2 regions of the Kitasatospora sp. NPDC097643 genome follow, and region 1 is predicted to be linked to the other one. Evidence: riboswitches for the same ligand, from Rfam matches in the RefSeq annotation. Region 1 holds a riboswitch; the other holds the start of a gene.
What was found. A riboswitch is a leader RNA that binds a small molecule or an ion and turns the genes downstream of it on or off. The one in region 1 is predicted to bind thiamine pyrophosphate.
Positions count from the first base shown of each region.

Region 2: another riboswitch for thiamine pyrophosphate. It lies ahead of ABTY15_RS03225 (purine-cytosine permease family protein); the one in region 1 lies ahead of thiO (glycine oxidase ThiO).

Region 1 covers NZ_JBEOSA010000020.1:5,958-13,433, reverse strand. Annotated here, with positions in the region: gene pknB (Stk1 family PASTA domain-containing Ser/Thr kinase) at 1-280, opposite strand, end outside; gene ABTY15_RS15370 (thiazole synthase) at 374-1,171, opposite strand; gene thiS (sulfur carrier protein ThiS) at 1,174-1,383, opposite strand; gene thiO (glycine oxidase ThiO) at 1,380-2,561, opposite strand; TPP riboswitch at 2,556-2,668, opposite strand; gene ABTY15_RS15355 (NAD(P)/FAD-dependent oxidoreductase) at 2,754-3,956, shown strand; gene ABTY15_RS15350 (Rv2175c family DNA-binding protein) at 4,012-4,377, shown strand; gene thiE (thiamine phosphate synthase) at 4,374-5,036, shown strand; gene ABTY15_RS15340 (polyprenyl synthetase family protein) at 5,107-6,213, opposite strand; gene metF (methylenetetrahydrofolate reductase [NAD(P)H]) at 6,410-7,330, shown strand.
Region 2 covers NZ_JBEOSA010000003.1:15,917-23,392, forward strand. Annotated here, with positions in the region: gene ABTY15_RS03205 (bifunctional DNA primase/polymerase) at 1-682, shown strand, start outside; gene ABTY15_RS03210 (DUF5926 family protein) at 892-1,875, opposite strand; gene ABTY15_RS03215 (ATP-binding protein) at 1,972-2,547, opposite strand; gene ABTY15_RS03220 (glycerophosphodiester phosphodiesterase family protein) at 2,787-3,611, opposite strand; gene ABTY15_RS03225 (purine-cytosine permease family protein) at 3,735-5,078, opposite strand; TPP riboswitch at 5,098-5,246, opposite strand; gene ABTY15_RS03230 (S1C family serine protease) at 5,477-7,432, shown strand.

The DNA.
Region 1 (7,476 bases):
CGAGGAAAACGTTTCCGCCGTCCGCGCCCTGGTCGAAGACGTTGACCACGTTGGGGTGGGAGAGCCGGGCGATCGCCTTGGCCTCGCGGATGAACCGGGCGGTGAAGCCCTCGTCCCCGGCCAGCGCGGGGTGCATCACCTTGAGCGCGACGACCCGGTCGAGCCGGGTGTCGGTGCCCTTGTAGACGGTGGCCATCCCGCCGGTCGCGATGCGCTGCTGGACCCGGTACCGGCCGTCGAGCAGGGTTCCGATCAGCGGGTCGTGCAGTGCCATGTCCACTCGGGGGAGTCTAGTGGCGGGGCGCCGCGCGGTCCCACCCCCCGGCGGCGTGCCGGGGGGCTCGTGGCCGGGCTGTGACAGTGTGGGCCGCCGTCAGAACGCCGGGTGCTCGCGGGTGTCGAGGTCGGCGCGGCCGGCCATCGCGGAGGAGGCCTCGGCGTGGAAGCGGCGCGGGATGCGGCCGGCCCGGTGGGCCAGCCGGCCGGCCTCGGCGGCGTGCCGCATCGCCCCGGCCATCAGCACCGGGTCCTGCGCCCTGGTCACCGCGGAGGCGAGCATCACCGCCGCGCAGCCCAGCTCCATCGCCAGCGCGACGTCGGAGGCGGTGCCGGCACCCGCGTCCAGGATCACCGGGACGCCGGCGCCCTCCACGATCAGCTGGAAGTTGTGCGGGTTGCGGATGCCGAGGCCGGAGCCGATCGGCGAGCCCAGCGGCATGATCGCCGCGCAGCCGACGTCCTCCAGCTTGCGGGCCAGCACCGGGTCGTCGTTGGTGTACGGCAGCACGGTGAAGCCGTCGTCGACCAGCGTCTCGGCGGCGTCCAGCAGCTCGATCGGGTCGGGCAGCAGGGTCCGCTCGTCGGCGATGACCTCCAGCTTCACCCAGTCGGTGCCGAGCGCCTCGCGGGCCAGCCGGGCGGTCAGCACGGCCTCGCCGGCGGTGAAGCAGCCGGCCGTGTTCGGCAGCACGCGGATGCCGTTGCGGGTCAGCACGTCCAGTACGGAGCCCTGGGTGGTGGCGTTCACCCGGCGCATCGCCACGGTGGTCAGCTCGGTGCCGGAGGCGAGCAGCGCCTGCTCCAGGACCTCCAGACTCGGCGCGCCGCCGGTGCCCATGATCAGCCGGGAGTTGAAGGTCGCCCCGGCGATGGTGAGAAGGTCGTCGGCCATCGTCAGCCTCCCTGCACGGCGGTGAGGATCTCGATCCGGTCGCCCGCCGACAGCGGCGTGTCCGACCACGAACTCCGCGGCACCACGGCCTCGTTGAGCGCGGCGGCGACGCCGGAGTTGGCCCGGCTGAGGGTGGCCACCATCTCGGCGAGGGTGGTCGTCTCGGGCACCCGGCGGGGCTCGCCGTTGACGGTCAGTGCGATCTCGTTCATGCGGGGACCTTCGTGGTGGAGCGGGCGGAGGAGAACCGGGTGGGTGCGAACGGCCGTGCCAGTTCGGGCAGTTCACCGGTGGCCAGGTACTCGGCGAGCAGGTCGGCGGTCACCGGGGTGAGCAGCACGCCGTTGCGGTAGTGGCCGGTCGCGGCGACCAGCCCGGGCAGCGCGGTCGGCCCCAGCAGCGGGGCGTTGTCCGGCGAGCCCGGCCGCAGCCCGGCCGAGGTCTCCAGCAGCGGGAGTTCGGTGATGCCCGGGACCAACTCGTGGGCGTCGCGCAGCAGTTCGTACACACCGCCGGCGGTCACCGTGGTGTCGTAGCCCTGCTCCTCGCTGGTCGCGCCGATCACCAGCTCGCCGTTCTCCCGCGGCACCAGGTAGAGGTGCTGGCCGCGCACCACCGCGCGGACGTTGCGGGACAGGAACGGCCGGTAGGCGTCCGGGATCCACAGCCGCAGGATCTGGCCCTTCACCGGACGGATCGCCGGCAGCACACCCTCGGGCAGGCCCGGCAGTCGGTGGCTGTGCGGGCCGGCCGCGAGCACGACCTGGTCGGCGGTCAGGGTCTCGTGCGTGCTCAGCCGGGCGCCGACCGCGCGGCCGTCCTCGACCAGCAGCTCCACGGCCTCGGCGCGATGGATCAGGACCTCGGCGCCTTCACAGGCGAGGACCAGCGCGTGGAGCAGCCGACGGCCGTCCACCTGGTGGTCCTCGGCCACGTGCAGGCCGCCGCGCACGCCGGGGGCGAGCATCGGTTCCAGCTTCCGGGTCTCCCGGCCGGTCAGCCAGGTCGAGTCCAGGCCGAGCCGTTGGTGGAAGGCGTGCAGCTCGCGCAGTTCCTCGCGGTCGTCGGAGTCCAGCGCGACGGCGATCGTGCCGCACCGGCGGTAGCCGGTGTCCTCGCCGCCGCTGGCCTCGGTGAGCTCGGCGGCGAAGGCCGCGTACCGCTCGTTGGAGGCCATGCCGAGGCGCAGCAGCGGCTCCTCGCCGTACTGGAGTTCGGTGACCGGGGCGAGCATCCCGGCCGCGACCCGGGCGGCGCCGCCGCCGGGGGAGGGGTCGACCACGACGGTCCGCAGCCCGCGCTGCGCCGCGCGCCAGGCGACGGCGAGGCCGATGACGCCCCCGCCGATCACCAGCACGTCGGCGTGGGCGCCCGGTGCCAAGCGTGTCAAAGCTGCTCTTCTCCCTTCGCCGGTATGACCCGGATCAGGTTCGGACGGTCGCAGGCCGTGCCAGCCCGCCTCTCAGCCCGGTACGCCGGGCTCCCGTGATGGTGCCCCCACCTTAACTCCGGGGGTCGGCCCGCCCGAAGGCCCGTACAAGGGGTGGACAGGCCGGTCGGGCCAGGGGTGCGGCTGAGTACAGTGACGGGCGTGGCAGAGCTGAACGGAACGGATCAGGTGGTCGTCGTCGGGGCCGGGCTGGCCGGGGCGCAGTGCGCCCTGAAGCTGCGGCAGGGCGGCTGGCGGGGGCGGATCGTCCTGGTCGGCGAGGAGCCGCACGCGCCGTACGACCGGCCGCCGCTCTCCAAGGACGTACTGCTCGGCAAGACCGACGCCACCACCCTGGACATCGACTACCCGCACCTCGGCATCGAACTGCTCACCGGCCGCCGCGCCACCGGCCTCACCCCGGGCGTGCTGCACACCGACGGCGGCGACCTCCCGTACGGCGCGCTGGTGATCGCCACCGGCGCCACCCCGCGCGCCCTGCCCGGCGCCGAGCGCGCGCACCTGCTGCACACCCTCGACGACGCCCTGGCGCTGCGCGCGCTGCTGCGGCCCGGCCTGCGGCTGGTGCTGGTCGGCGCGGGCTGGATCGGCGCCGAGGTGTCCACCGCCGCCCGGGCGGCCGGCTGCGAGGTGACGGTGGTCGAGGCGGGCCCGGCGCCCGTCCCCGGCGCGCTGCCCACCGAGGTGGGCTCGGCGATGGCCGCCTGGTACGCCGAGGCGGGCGTGGACCTGCGCTGCGGGGTCGGCGTCGCGGCCGTGGAAGCCGGCGCGGTGCTGCTGGCGGACGGCTCGCACCTGCCCGCCGACGAGGTGGTGGTCGGCGTGGGCGCCCGGCCCGCGACCGGCTGGCTGGCCGGCTCCGGGGTCGACCTGGACGAGTCCGGCGCCGTCCTGGTGGACGAGCGGCTGCGCACCGGCCTGCCCGGGGTCTTCGCGGCCGGGGACTGCCTCAGCTACCCCTCCGCCCGCGCCGGCGCCCGGCTGGCCGTCCAGCACTGGGACCACGCGCTGCAGTCCGGCGAGGCCGCGGCCGCCGCCGTGCTCGGGGTGGACGCGCCGTACGACCCGGTGCCGTACTTCTGGTCGGAGCAGTTCGGCCGGATGGTCCAGTACGCCGGGCGGCACGCCGAGGGCGACGAGGTGCTCTGGCGCGGCGGCCCGCAGGACGCCTCCTGGGCGGTGCTCTGGCTGCGCGCCGGGGTGCCCACCGCGCTGCTCGCCGTGGACCGGCCGCGCGACCTCACCCAGGGCCGCCGGCTGATCGAGCGCGGCACCGCCGTGGACCGGGCGCGCGCCGCGGACCCGTCGACCCCGCTGAAGTCGGCGGCGCTCTGACCGCCGGGACGGGCCCTTGGTGCGCGCGGGCCCGCCGAGGTGGCAGTCTGGTGCCGTGAGTGAGATCGATGCCAAGACTGACGCCCTGGTCCCCGAGTGGCTGTACCTGCCCGACATCTCCGAGCGGTGGGGTGTGCTGGTCACCGAGGTCCGCAACATGGTCAAGAAGGGTGACCTGATCGCGGTCCGCCGCGGCCCCAACAAGTCGTTGCAGGTCCCGGCCGCCTTCATCGACGAGGAAGGCCCGGTCAAGCACCTGATCGGCCTGCTGACCGTGCTGCGCGACAGCGGGTTCAGCGACGAGGAGATCATCGAGTGGCTGTTCACCGAGGACCCGTCACTGCCGGGCACCCCGGTGCAGGCGCTGTGGGAGAACCGGGCGACCGAGGTCAAGCGCCGCGCCCAGGCGATGGCCCTGTGACCGACCCCGACCCGACGACCTCCCGGCGGGCACGGCTGGCCGACGCCCGGCTGTACCTGTGCACCGACGCCCGGCGTGAGCAGGGCGACCTCGCCGAGTTCCTGGACGCGGCGCTGTCCGGCGGCGTGGACATCGTCCAGCTCCGCGACAAGGGCCTGGAGGCGAAGCAGGAGCTGGCGGCCCTCGAGGTCTTCGCCGACGCCTGCCGCCGCCACGGCAAGCTGCTCTCCGTCAACGACCGCGCCGACGTCGCGCACGCGGCCCGGCCGGACGTGCTGCACCTCGGCCAGGACGACCTGCCGGTGCCCGCCGCCCGGGCGATCCTGGGCGAGGACGTGCTGATCGGACGGTCCTGCCACGCCGAGTCCGAGGTGGACGCGGCGATCGCCGAGCCCGGTGTGGACTACTTCTGCACCGGCCCGGTCTGGCCGACCCCGACCAAGCCGGGCCGGCACGCGCCGGGCCTCGACCTGGTCTCGTACGCGGCCGGGCAGGCCACCGACCGGCCGTGGTTCGCCATCGGCGGGATCGACCTCGGCAACCTGGACGAGGTGCTGGCCGCCGGCGCCCGCCGGATCGTCGTGGTCCGGGCCATCACCGCCGCGGCGGACCCGCGGGCGGCCGCCGCGGAGCTGTCCCGGCGCGTGCGCTCGGTCTGACCCCGCCCGTCCGACCCGGCCCGTCCGGGCACCACCCGTCCGACCACCGCCCCGAGGCCGTCGCCGTCCGTCAGTACTTGCGGACGGTGGCGGCCTCGGCCAGTGCCAGCAGCACCGCGCGGGCCTGCTCGTCCACCAGCGGTGCCGCCGCGAGGGCGGCCAGCGCCTGCCCCATCAGCTCGTCGATCCGCTGCTCCACCAGCTCGGGCGCGCCGCTGCGGGCGACCAGCGCGCGCAGCTCCGCGACCTCCGTGGGCACGAGGTCGGGCGCGCCGAGCCGCTCGTCCAGGTGGCGGGCGTCGGCGGCGGGCAGGCCGCGCATCGCGTGCGCGACCAGCAGGGTGCGCTTGCCCTCGCGCAGGTCGTCCCCGGCGGGCTTGCCGGTGACCGCCGGATCCCCGAAGACGCCCAGCAGGTCGTCCCGCAGCTGGAAGGCTTCGCCCAGCGGCAGCCCGAACGCCCCGTACGCCTCGACCAGCTCCGGGTCGGCGCCCGCGAGCAGCGCGCCGACCTGCAACGGGCGCTCGATGGTGTACTTCGCCGACTTGTAGTGCAGGACGGTCTGCGCCCGCTCCAGCGCGCCCTCGTCCGTCGAGTCCCCGGCCACCGGCTCCAGCACGTCCAGGTACTGGCCGACCATGACCTCGGTGCGCATCAGGTCGAACACCGGCTTGGCGGCCAGCACCGCGGCCGGCTCCAGGCCCGAGCGCAGGAACAGCTCGTCGCACCAGATCAGCAGCAGGTCGCCCAGCAGCACCGCGGCCGAGGTGCCGTACTGCTCGCGGTCGCCGCGCCAGCCGCTGTCGCGGTGCAGCGCCTCGAAGCGGCGGTGGACGGACGGCAGGCCCCGGCGGGTGTCGCTGCGGTCCATCAGGTCGTCGTGGACCAGGGCGCTCGCCTGGAGCAGTTCCAGCGCGGCCGCCGCGTTGGCGATCCCCTCGCCGCGCGCCGCGCCGCCGGCGCCCCGCCAGCCCCAGTAGCAGAAGGCCGGGCGCAGCCGCTTCCCGCCGTCCAGCAGGAAGTCGCGCAGCGCGTCGGCGGCGGGCACCAGCTGGGGCGAGATCTTGCTCAGCAGGGCGGCCTGGCCGTCCATGAACGCGGCGAGAGCGGCGTTGACGCGCGCGCGGACCTCCTCCACGTCAATGGGGTTGGCCGGCCGGTTGCTGGACGAGGTCACGATCATGCTCCGCTGGTTCGCTGGGGGTGCAGCAAGCGTAGCGGGGCGGCCGGGAACGGGCGTGCGAGCGGCCTCGCCACCCCGCCCGGAGACCGCCCGGACACCGCCCGGACCGAAGCGGAACGCTGTCCATCACTTGTCTCAATCCGTGGAACCGGGTTGTCCGGCCCCTTCGCAGCCCGGATAACCTGCCAACATGGCACTCGGCATCGCCTCCACCAGATCGGACCGCGCACAGACGGTCCGCGAGCTGCTGGCGGCCGGAAAGCGGTCCTTCTCCTTCGAGTTCATGCCCCCGCGCAGCGAGGTCGGCGAACAGAAGCTCTGGGACGCCATCCGGCGCCTCGAACCGCTCGACCCCAACTTCGTCTGCATGACGTACGGGGCCGGCGGCTCCTCGCGCGAGCGCACCGTCAACATGGTCGGCCGGATCGCCACCGAGACCACGCTGACCCCGGTGGCGCACCTGACCGCGGTGGACCACTCGATCGCCGAACTGCGCAACATCATCGGCCAGTACGCCGACCAGGGCGTGCGCAACGTCCTCGCCGTCCGGGGCGACCCGCCCGGCGACCCGATGGGCGAGTGGATCAGCCACCCCGAGGGCGTCACCTACGCCTACGAGCTGGTCGAACTGATCAAGGGCATCGGCGACTTCTGCGTGGGCGTCGCGGCCTCGCCGAACATGCACCCGCGCTCGACCAACTGGGACGACGACATCCGGCACTTCGTCGCGAAGATCCGCGCCGGCGCCGACTACGCGATCACCCAGATGTTCTTCGAGGTCGACGACTACCTGCGGCTGCGCGACCGGGTGACCGCCGCCGGCTGCACGGCGCCGATCATCCCGGAGATCATGCCGGTCACCAACGCCAAGCAGCTGGAGCGCTTCCCGCAGCTCAGCGGCTCGGCGTTCCCCGCCGACCTGGAGGCCCGGCTGCGGGCCGCCGTCGACGACCCGGCGGCGCTGCGCGCGATCGGCATGGAGCACGCCACCGCGATGGCCGAACGGCTGCTCGCCGAGGGTGCGCCCGGCCTGCACTTCATCACGCTCAACCACTCCACGGCGACGCTGGAGATCTACCAGAACCTCGGCCTGCACCAGCGCCCGGCGTAGGGCCGTCCGGAGTGTCCAGGAGCCCGTCACGGCACCGGCCGTGGCGGGCTCGATCGTGTGCGCTCCGGCCGTGACCGGCTGGAACGCGATGCGGTACCCGGGCCGTTGAACCGGTACAGTCGCCGGACACGCGCGGCGCGCGCGGG
Region 2 (7,476 bases), on a different contig from region 1:
GCAGCCCGCCGAGGGCCCCGTCGAGAGCCCGGCTGAGGATGCCACCGAGGACGCCGCCGGGGCCGACGCCGTGCGCGGCCGCCCGGAACGGCTGGCCGCGGCCCTGACGGCCGCCGTCGAGCACCGCTGGCCGGTGGTGCCGGGCGCGGTGCTGCGCGGCGGGCGCTGTTCCTGCGGGGACGCGGACTGCACCGTCCCCGGCGGCCACCCGCACGACCCCGCGCTGCTGGCGGCCACCACGGACGCCCGGATGGTGCGCTGGTGGTGGGAGCGGCAGAGCCCGGACGCCCCGGTGCTGGCGGCCACCGGCACCGCCGTCTCGGCGGTCAGCCTGCCCGCCGCGGCCGGCGCCCGCGCGCTCGCCTACCTGGGGGCGCTGCGGCTGCCGCTCGGGCCGGTGCTGGCGATGCCGGGCCGGTACGCGATGCTGGTGGCGCCGTACTCGCTCGACGTGCTCGGCGAGATGCTGGCTCAACTCCCGTGGGTGCCGGGCTCGTTGCACTACCACGGGCCGGGCGGCTTCCTACCGCTGCCGCCCGGCGGCGCGGCCGCCCGGGTGCGCTGGGTGCTGGCGCCGCGACCGGCTGCCGACGGTGGGGTGTGGCTGCCGCAGGTCGGGCCGCTGCTGGGCGAGTTGGTGGAGGCGGCGGTCCGGCTGGACCGCGGCCGCTCGGCCTACTGATCGACAGGACGCCTTCCGGGCAACGGATCCGGCACCGCCCGGAAAATGAAAAGATCCGGCCGCTGGCGACGGGGGATGCACCAGCGACCGGACTCTTTAGACAGTAACAAGGATCTGCGCCCGCGCCAATTTCCAAGACGCCTTCCACGCCCGGAAATTGCGGGTCCACCGCGACAATGTGACGCGTATCACCCTGATCCCGGCGTCCTTTAGTTCAAGGTGACCTGACGGTTCACCAGGTTCGCGCGGGCGCGCCGCTCCTCGGCGGTCAGCGGGGTCTCGTCCGCGAGGACGGCGGCGAGCCGCTCGGCGAACTCGGCGGCCGGCTTCTCGCAGTCGGCCGCGGTCATGGCGAGCGGGAGGTCCCAGACCGGCACGGTCAGGCCGTGCGCGCGGAACGAGCCGACCAGGCGGGTGTCCGCGCCGAGCGAGGCGTCACCGGCGGCGTTCAGCCGGGCCAGCGCGTCCAGCAGCTGCTCCTCGGGGACGGTCATCACCCAGCGCAGGTGGTTCTTGTCCGGGGTGCCGCACCAGTAGGCGGAGTCCACGCTGCTCAGCTTCTCGGTCGGGATGGCCGAGGCGTTGGCGCGCTCCAGCGAGGCGGCGACCTCGCCGGTGGCGGTCTCGGCGTCCTCCAGCCAGAACTCGAAGCCGGTGTGCACGGCGGGCGTGAACGCGGCGGTGACGTCCAGCAGGTCCTGAAGGCGGCGGCCGCCCGGGACGGTCCGGCGGGCCGGGACCGGGCTGCCCGGCTCGGCGGTCAGGGCCAGCTCCAGGGCGTCCGCGAGGTCGCGGCTGAGGTCGCCGGAGGCGGACTGGGTCTGGAGGCCGAGCAGGATCGAGCCGTCCTGGCGGCGCAGGGCCGGCCAGGCCAGCGGCAGCACGGTGGCCAGGGTCACCGACGGGACCTCGCCGTTGGCGCCCTCGGCCACCCCGGCGGCCAGCGTCAGCGGCACCGTGGCGGCCGGCACCAGCTCGCGCAGCGCCACCCAGTCGGCCTCGCCCGGCAGGCCCTCGAACGGACGGTGCACCAGCTCCTGCACCGCGTGCGAGGCCTCCCGGCCGTGGCAGGCCTTGTACCGGCGGCCCGAACCGCACGGGCAGTTCTCGCGGGCCCCGACCACGGGGACCTCGCCCGTGACGGCGGTGGTGGACTGACGCTGCGGCGCCTTCTTGGCGGCCTTCTTGCCCATGGTGCGGCTCTCCCGGGAACGGTGGTCCTGTACTCCGGGAAGCCTACTGACGTTCCCCCGGCGCGCGGGCACGCGCCGGGGTGGGCCGGTCGGGTCTCACGCGCTCCGGGCGTCACCACCGCCGCGTCGGGCGTGTCGGGCCCGGGAGGGCAGTGCCGCCCAGACCGTCACCTCACCGGGCGCGTCGCGCACGCCCCAGTCACTGGCCAACTGGTCGACGATGCTCAGGCCGCGACCGCCGCGCGAGGTCAGCGAGGGGCTCGCGGGCACCGGCCGGGTGACCGCGCCGCCGTCGGTGACCTCCAGGGTGAGCACGCCGTCGGTGTGCATCTGCCAGCGGACCAGCACCCCGCCGTCCGGATCGCTCCCGTCCTCCTCGTGCTCCCGGCCGCCCGGCGCGGGGTGCGCCGCGGAGGGGACGCCGACCAGCACCTGGTCCACCACCTCGGCCCGGGCGCTGCGGCCGAGCGCGGGCAGCGGCCCGAGCGGACGGGCGTACCGACAGGCATTGCTCAACAGTTCGGAAAGGATCAGTACGGCATCATCAATGACCGGTTCTGGTATCTCCCGATCGCCTAGATCTCGACGCAGCCGGCGCCGTGCGACCCCGACACTCGCTGGGCCGTGCGGCACTGCCATGGTCGATGAAGTCGGCACTTCACGCGCCACCATCAACGCCACCCCCGGACCTCCTTCAGCGTATGCCGAGGGAGAGATGCCCCTTGGTAATGCGTCGGAAACGACCACCGGACGATCCCGCGAGTCCATTTCGAGCGACGCGACCGAGGGTGGACGAGAGGTCAATCCGTGCTCACCCTCTGTCGCCCGGCTGAGCAATTTCCGGCAATAAACGTGCGCGGAAGGTTTGGCCGCCGACCAGAACGATCAGATCCCCGGGAGCCGCGGGCGGATCACCGGCCGAGCTGCGCCAGCACCTCGGCGGGCCGGTTGGTGATGATCGCCGACACCCCGAGCTCCAGGCAGAGCTCCACGTCGGCCGGCTCGTCCACCGTCCAGACGTGCACCTGGTGGCCCAGCTCGCGCAGCCGGGTGACCAGCTGCGGGCGGGCCCGCACCAGGTCGATGCCCGGACCGGCGATCCGCGCCCCGCCCGGCAGCGGCGAGCCCGGGCGGAGCCGTCCCAGCAGCGGCAGGGTCCGCTCGAACAGGAACACCCGGCGGTACTCCGGCGCGGCCCCGGCCACCCGGTTCAGCGCCGTCGAGGAGAAGCTCATGATCCGGGCGGACGGGCGGTCGTGCTCCTGCTCGGCGCCGATCTTGAAGCGTTCCAGCATCCGCAGCAGCTCGGCCTCCACCCGGCCGCGGAAGCGCACCGGGTGCTTGGTCTCGATCGCCAGGTCCACCGGGCGGCCGCAGTCCACGACCAGCTCCAGCAGGCGCTCCAGCCGCAGCACGCCGCGCAGCTCGGGGTCGGTGCTGGGGCGGCCGGTCTTCCAGGCGCCGAAGTCGTAGTCCTCCAGCTCGGCGAGCGTCATCGCCGAGACGGTGCCCTGGCCGTTGGAGACCCGGCCGATCCGCCGGTCGTGCACGCAGACCAGCTCGCCGTCGGCGGTCAGCCGGACGTCGCACTCCACGGCGTCCGCGCCCTCGTCGAGGGCGCGCCGGTAGGCCGCCAGGGTGTGCTCGGGCAGGGCGTGCGAGGAACCGCGGTGGGCGATCACCTGGACGGGCTGCGCGGTGCGCGGCGCCGCCGGGGACAGGTCTGGGCTGGTCACACGCCCAACGATAAGCGGCGGAGGTGACGCGGAGACGAAGACGGCCCCAACCTGTGGGGCCGTCTTCGGTGCCGTGCCGGAGGTTGCCGCGCCGAAGCCGGACCGCTCCGGCGGTGTGCGGGGTCAGTCCTGCGGTGCGCGCCGGGTCAGCGGGGTGAGCGCCCAGGTCGCCAGGGCCGGCACCAGGAAGGCGAACAGCGAGGCCGAGGTCCACTCCTGCGGGGTGAAGTGCAGCGTCTCCTGGGCCTTGGTCCAGAACTCCGTCCAGCCGTCGGAGACCGGGGTCGGCGCGATGAACTGGTAGACGGCGAAGCCCAGCGCCCACGGCAGCAGCATCAGCCAGCGGGACGGTGCGTCGGCGGCGAGGTTCCAGCCCTTCCGGCCGGCGCCGAGGAAGTAGTCCACCGCCAGCACGGCCAGCAGCGGCACGAACACCGAGCCGATCAGGCCGAGGAAGTTGGTGTAGGTCTCGGTGAACTCGGTGATCTGCAGCCCCAGGACCGTGGTCAGCAGGCCGATCCCGCCGGTCAGGATCCGGCGGTCCACCTTCGGCAGCAGGTTCTGCACCGACATCGCGGTCGAGTAGACGTTGGCGAAGGACTGGTCGGTCTCGCGCAGCACCAGCACCAGCAGGAACAGCCAGCCGGCCCACACGCCGAGGAAGGAGTCGAAGATCTTGGCCGGGTCGCCGCCGGACTGCAGCAGCGCCACCAGGCCGAGCGCGTAGCACCAGACCTGGGCCAGGGTGTAACCGGAGAAGCTGCCCCAGAAGGCCGAACGCGCGGTGCGCGAGTGCCGGGTGTAGTCGGCGGCCAGTGGGACGAAGGAGATCGACACCGCGATCATCGTGTCGGTCGCCTTCAGGAAGCCGTGCCAGTTGCCCGCGCCCGGGTCGGGCACGCCCTGCCGGCCCAGCTGGACGGTGAAGTACACCATCGCCACCGCGACCGCCCCGGCCACGAAGCGGCGCAGCACCGCGATCGAGCCGAGCGGCCAGATGGTCAGCACGGTGGTCAGCGCGCCGGCGAGCAGCACGAACAGCCAGCGGTAGCCGTCGGTGTGGGCGACGGTCTGTGCCCCGGCCGCGATCGTCAGCAGCTCGAAGACGCCCCAGCCGATGCACTGGACGATGTTCAGCACCGTCGGCAGGTAGGAGAGCCGGGTGCCGAACAGCCCGCGCAGGCTGGCCATCGCGGGCGCGCCGGTACGGGCGCCGATCAGCGCGGCCACCCCGAGCATCGCGGTGCCGACCACGGTGCCGGCCACGATCGCGGTGATCGACGCGGCCAGCGACAGCTCGCTGCCCTGGGTGCCGAGCACGGAGGCGGCGGTGCTGAAGCCGATCAGGCTGACGCCGAGGTTCATCCACAGCGCGAAGTGGTCCCGGAAGCGCAGCGTGCGCGGCGGCTCGGTGTCGAGGACGAGCGGCGCCTCGACCCGTGCGGGGTCTTCCGGTCGGTCCAGCACGGAAGAGGATGGCGAAGCAGGCGGCATGGCCGATACTCCCTACGCCGGCATTACCCGGACAGGTTCCGGCGGTCAGCGCCCCCTCGACGGTTTGCCCGGGAATCCGGTGGCGTACGGTCGACCAGCGCACTCTCAGCCTGGTGGGTCCAAGCTCCCGCGTGTCAGTTTGGAGCGACAGGCTAACCGCCAGCAGGGTGAACGCCAAGGCCAGGGGGTGTGCGGTCCGCATCGCGGGACAATTCGGCGAGGGGTGGGGAGCCCCGGCCGGAAGGTCGTCGGGCGCGGCTGTCGGCCCCGGCTAAGGATTCTTATGAGTTCTTCAGAGGGGTCCTTACGGCAATCGAATCGGCAGTGCGAAAAACTATGGTCCTTGGTTCTGTCAGCTATGGAGGTCGTCCGTGAGCACCGAGCGCGAGGTTGGGCCCACCGGGCCGAAGGGGGAGCAGCCCTCGGGCGGACAGGCTGCGGTCGGCCCGGCGTCCGATGCCGCCGCTCCGGGCGGGCACACGCCGACCATGGCCTTCGGCCGGATCCCCGAGCCGGAGGCCGCGGCGCCCGAGGGTGCCGCCGACGCGGCCGATGCGGCTGCCGAGGGTGCTGCGGCCGACGGCGGCCACAAGCCCACCATGGCGTTCAGCCGGGTGCCCGCGCCGGAGGCCGCCCCGGCTGCCGAGGCTGCTGAGGCCGTCGAGGCCGCGGATGCTGCTGAGGCCGCGGTGACCGACGCCGCTCCGGCGGAGGGCGGGCACCGGCCCACCGTCGCCTTCACCAAGGTTCCCGCGCCGGAGGCCGCCCCGGCCGTCCCGGTCGAGGCGCCCGCCGCCGAGGCGCCGGCCGCCGAGGCGTCGGCCGTCCCCGCCGAGGCGCCCGTCGTCGACCCCGCGACCGGCTACATCGACGCGCCGCCGCCGGTGCTGCCGCCCGCTCCGTCCGCCGCCCCGGCCGCCCCGGTCGACCCGGAGGCCGCCGCCGCTGCCCTGCCGCCCGGTGCCAACCCGTACGCCACCCCGACCCACGGCGTCCCCGCCGCCGGCGCGCACGACCCGTACGGCGCCCCGCACGCCCCCGGCATGCCCGCCGCGCACGGCCACCACCCGTTCGGCAGCGGCCAGCCGCTCGGCGGCTGGGGCGCCGGGCACGACGGCACCGCCGGCGGCCCGGGCTACCCGGGCGGCCCCGGCGGTCCGGTCGTCGGTTACGTGGGCGACTACCCCGGCGGCCCCGGCCGCCCCGGCAAGAAGCGCGGCGCCCTGGTCGCCCTGGTCGCCGCCGTCGCGCTGGTCGCGGGGATCGCCGGCGGCGCGCTCGGCGTCGCCGTCGCGGACCGCGACAGCAACAGCCCCAGCGCCGCGTACGACCACCGCAGCACCACGGTCCAGGCCAGCACCCAGAAGAACGAGCCCGCCCCGGGCTCGATCGCCGGCATCGCGCAGAAGGCGCTGCCCAGCGTCGTCACCATCAAGGCACAGGGCAACGGCGAGTCGGGCACCGGCACCGGCTTCGTCTTCGACGTCGAGGGCCACATCCTCACCAACAACCACGTGGTGGCGCCGACCCTCAACGGCGGCAAACTGACCGTCAAGTTCGCCGACGGCAACTCCTACAACGCCTCGGTGGTCGGTCACGCCGAGGGTTACGACGTCGCCGTGATCAAGATCGACAACCCGCCGAAGAACAAGCTGAACCCGCTGCCGCTCGCCGACTCCGACAAGGTCAACGTCGGTGACGCGACCGTCGCCATCGGCGCGCCGTACGGCCTGGAGTCCACCGTCACCAGCGGCATCATCAGCGCCAAGGACCGCCCGGTCGCCTCCGGCGACGAGGCCGGCGGCCAGTCCTCGTACATGAACGCCCTGCAGACCGACGCCTCGATCAACCCCGGCAACTCCGGTGGCCCGCTGCTGGATTCGAGCGGCGCGGTGATCGGCATCAACTCGGCGATCCAGTCCAACGCCGCCCCCACCGGCCGGGCCGGCAGCATCGGCCTGGGCTTCGCCATCCCGATCAACCAGGCCAAGTGGGTCGCGGACACCCTGATCAAGACCGGCAAGCCGGTCTACGCCAAGCTCGACGTGCTGCGCAACGACAACTACAAGGGCGACGGCGCGCAGATCGAGACCCGCGAGATCCAGGGCCAGCCGCCGGTCACCCCCGGCGGTGCCGCCGACAAGGCCGGCCTCAAGCCCGGCGACGTCATCACCAAGCTCGGCGGCGTGCCGATCGAGAACGGCCCCGCCCTGGTCAGCCGGATCTGGACGCACAAGCCCGGCGAGACCGTCGACGTCGAGTACACCCGCAACGGCCAGACCCTCACCACCAAGGTCACCCTCGGCCAGCGCGACGGCGACAACTGACCCCACCCCCCGGGAAACCGTGTGCGCCGAACCCCGCCGGACCC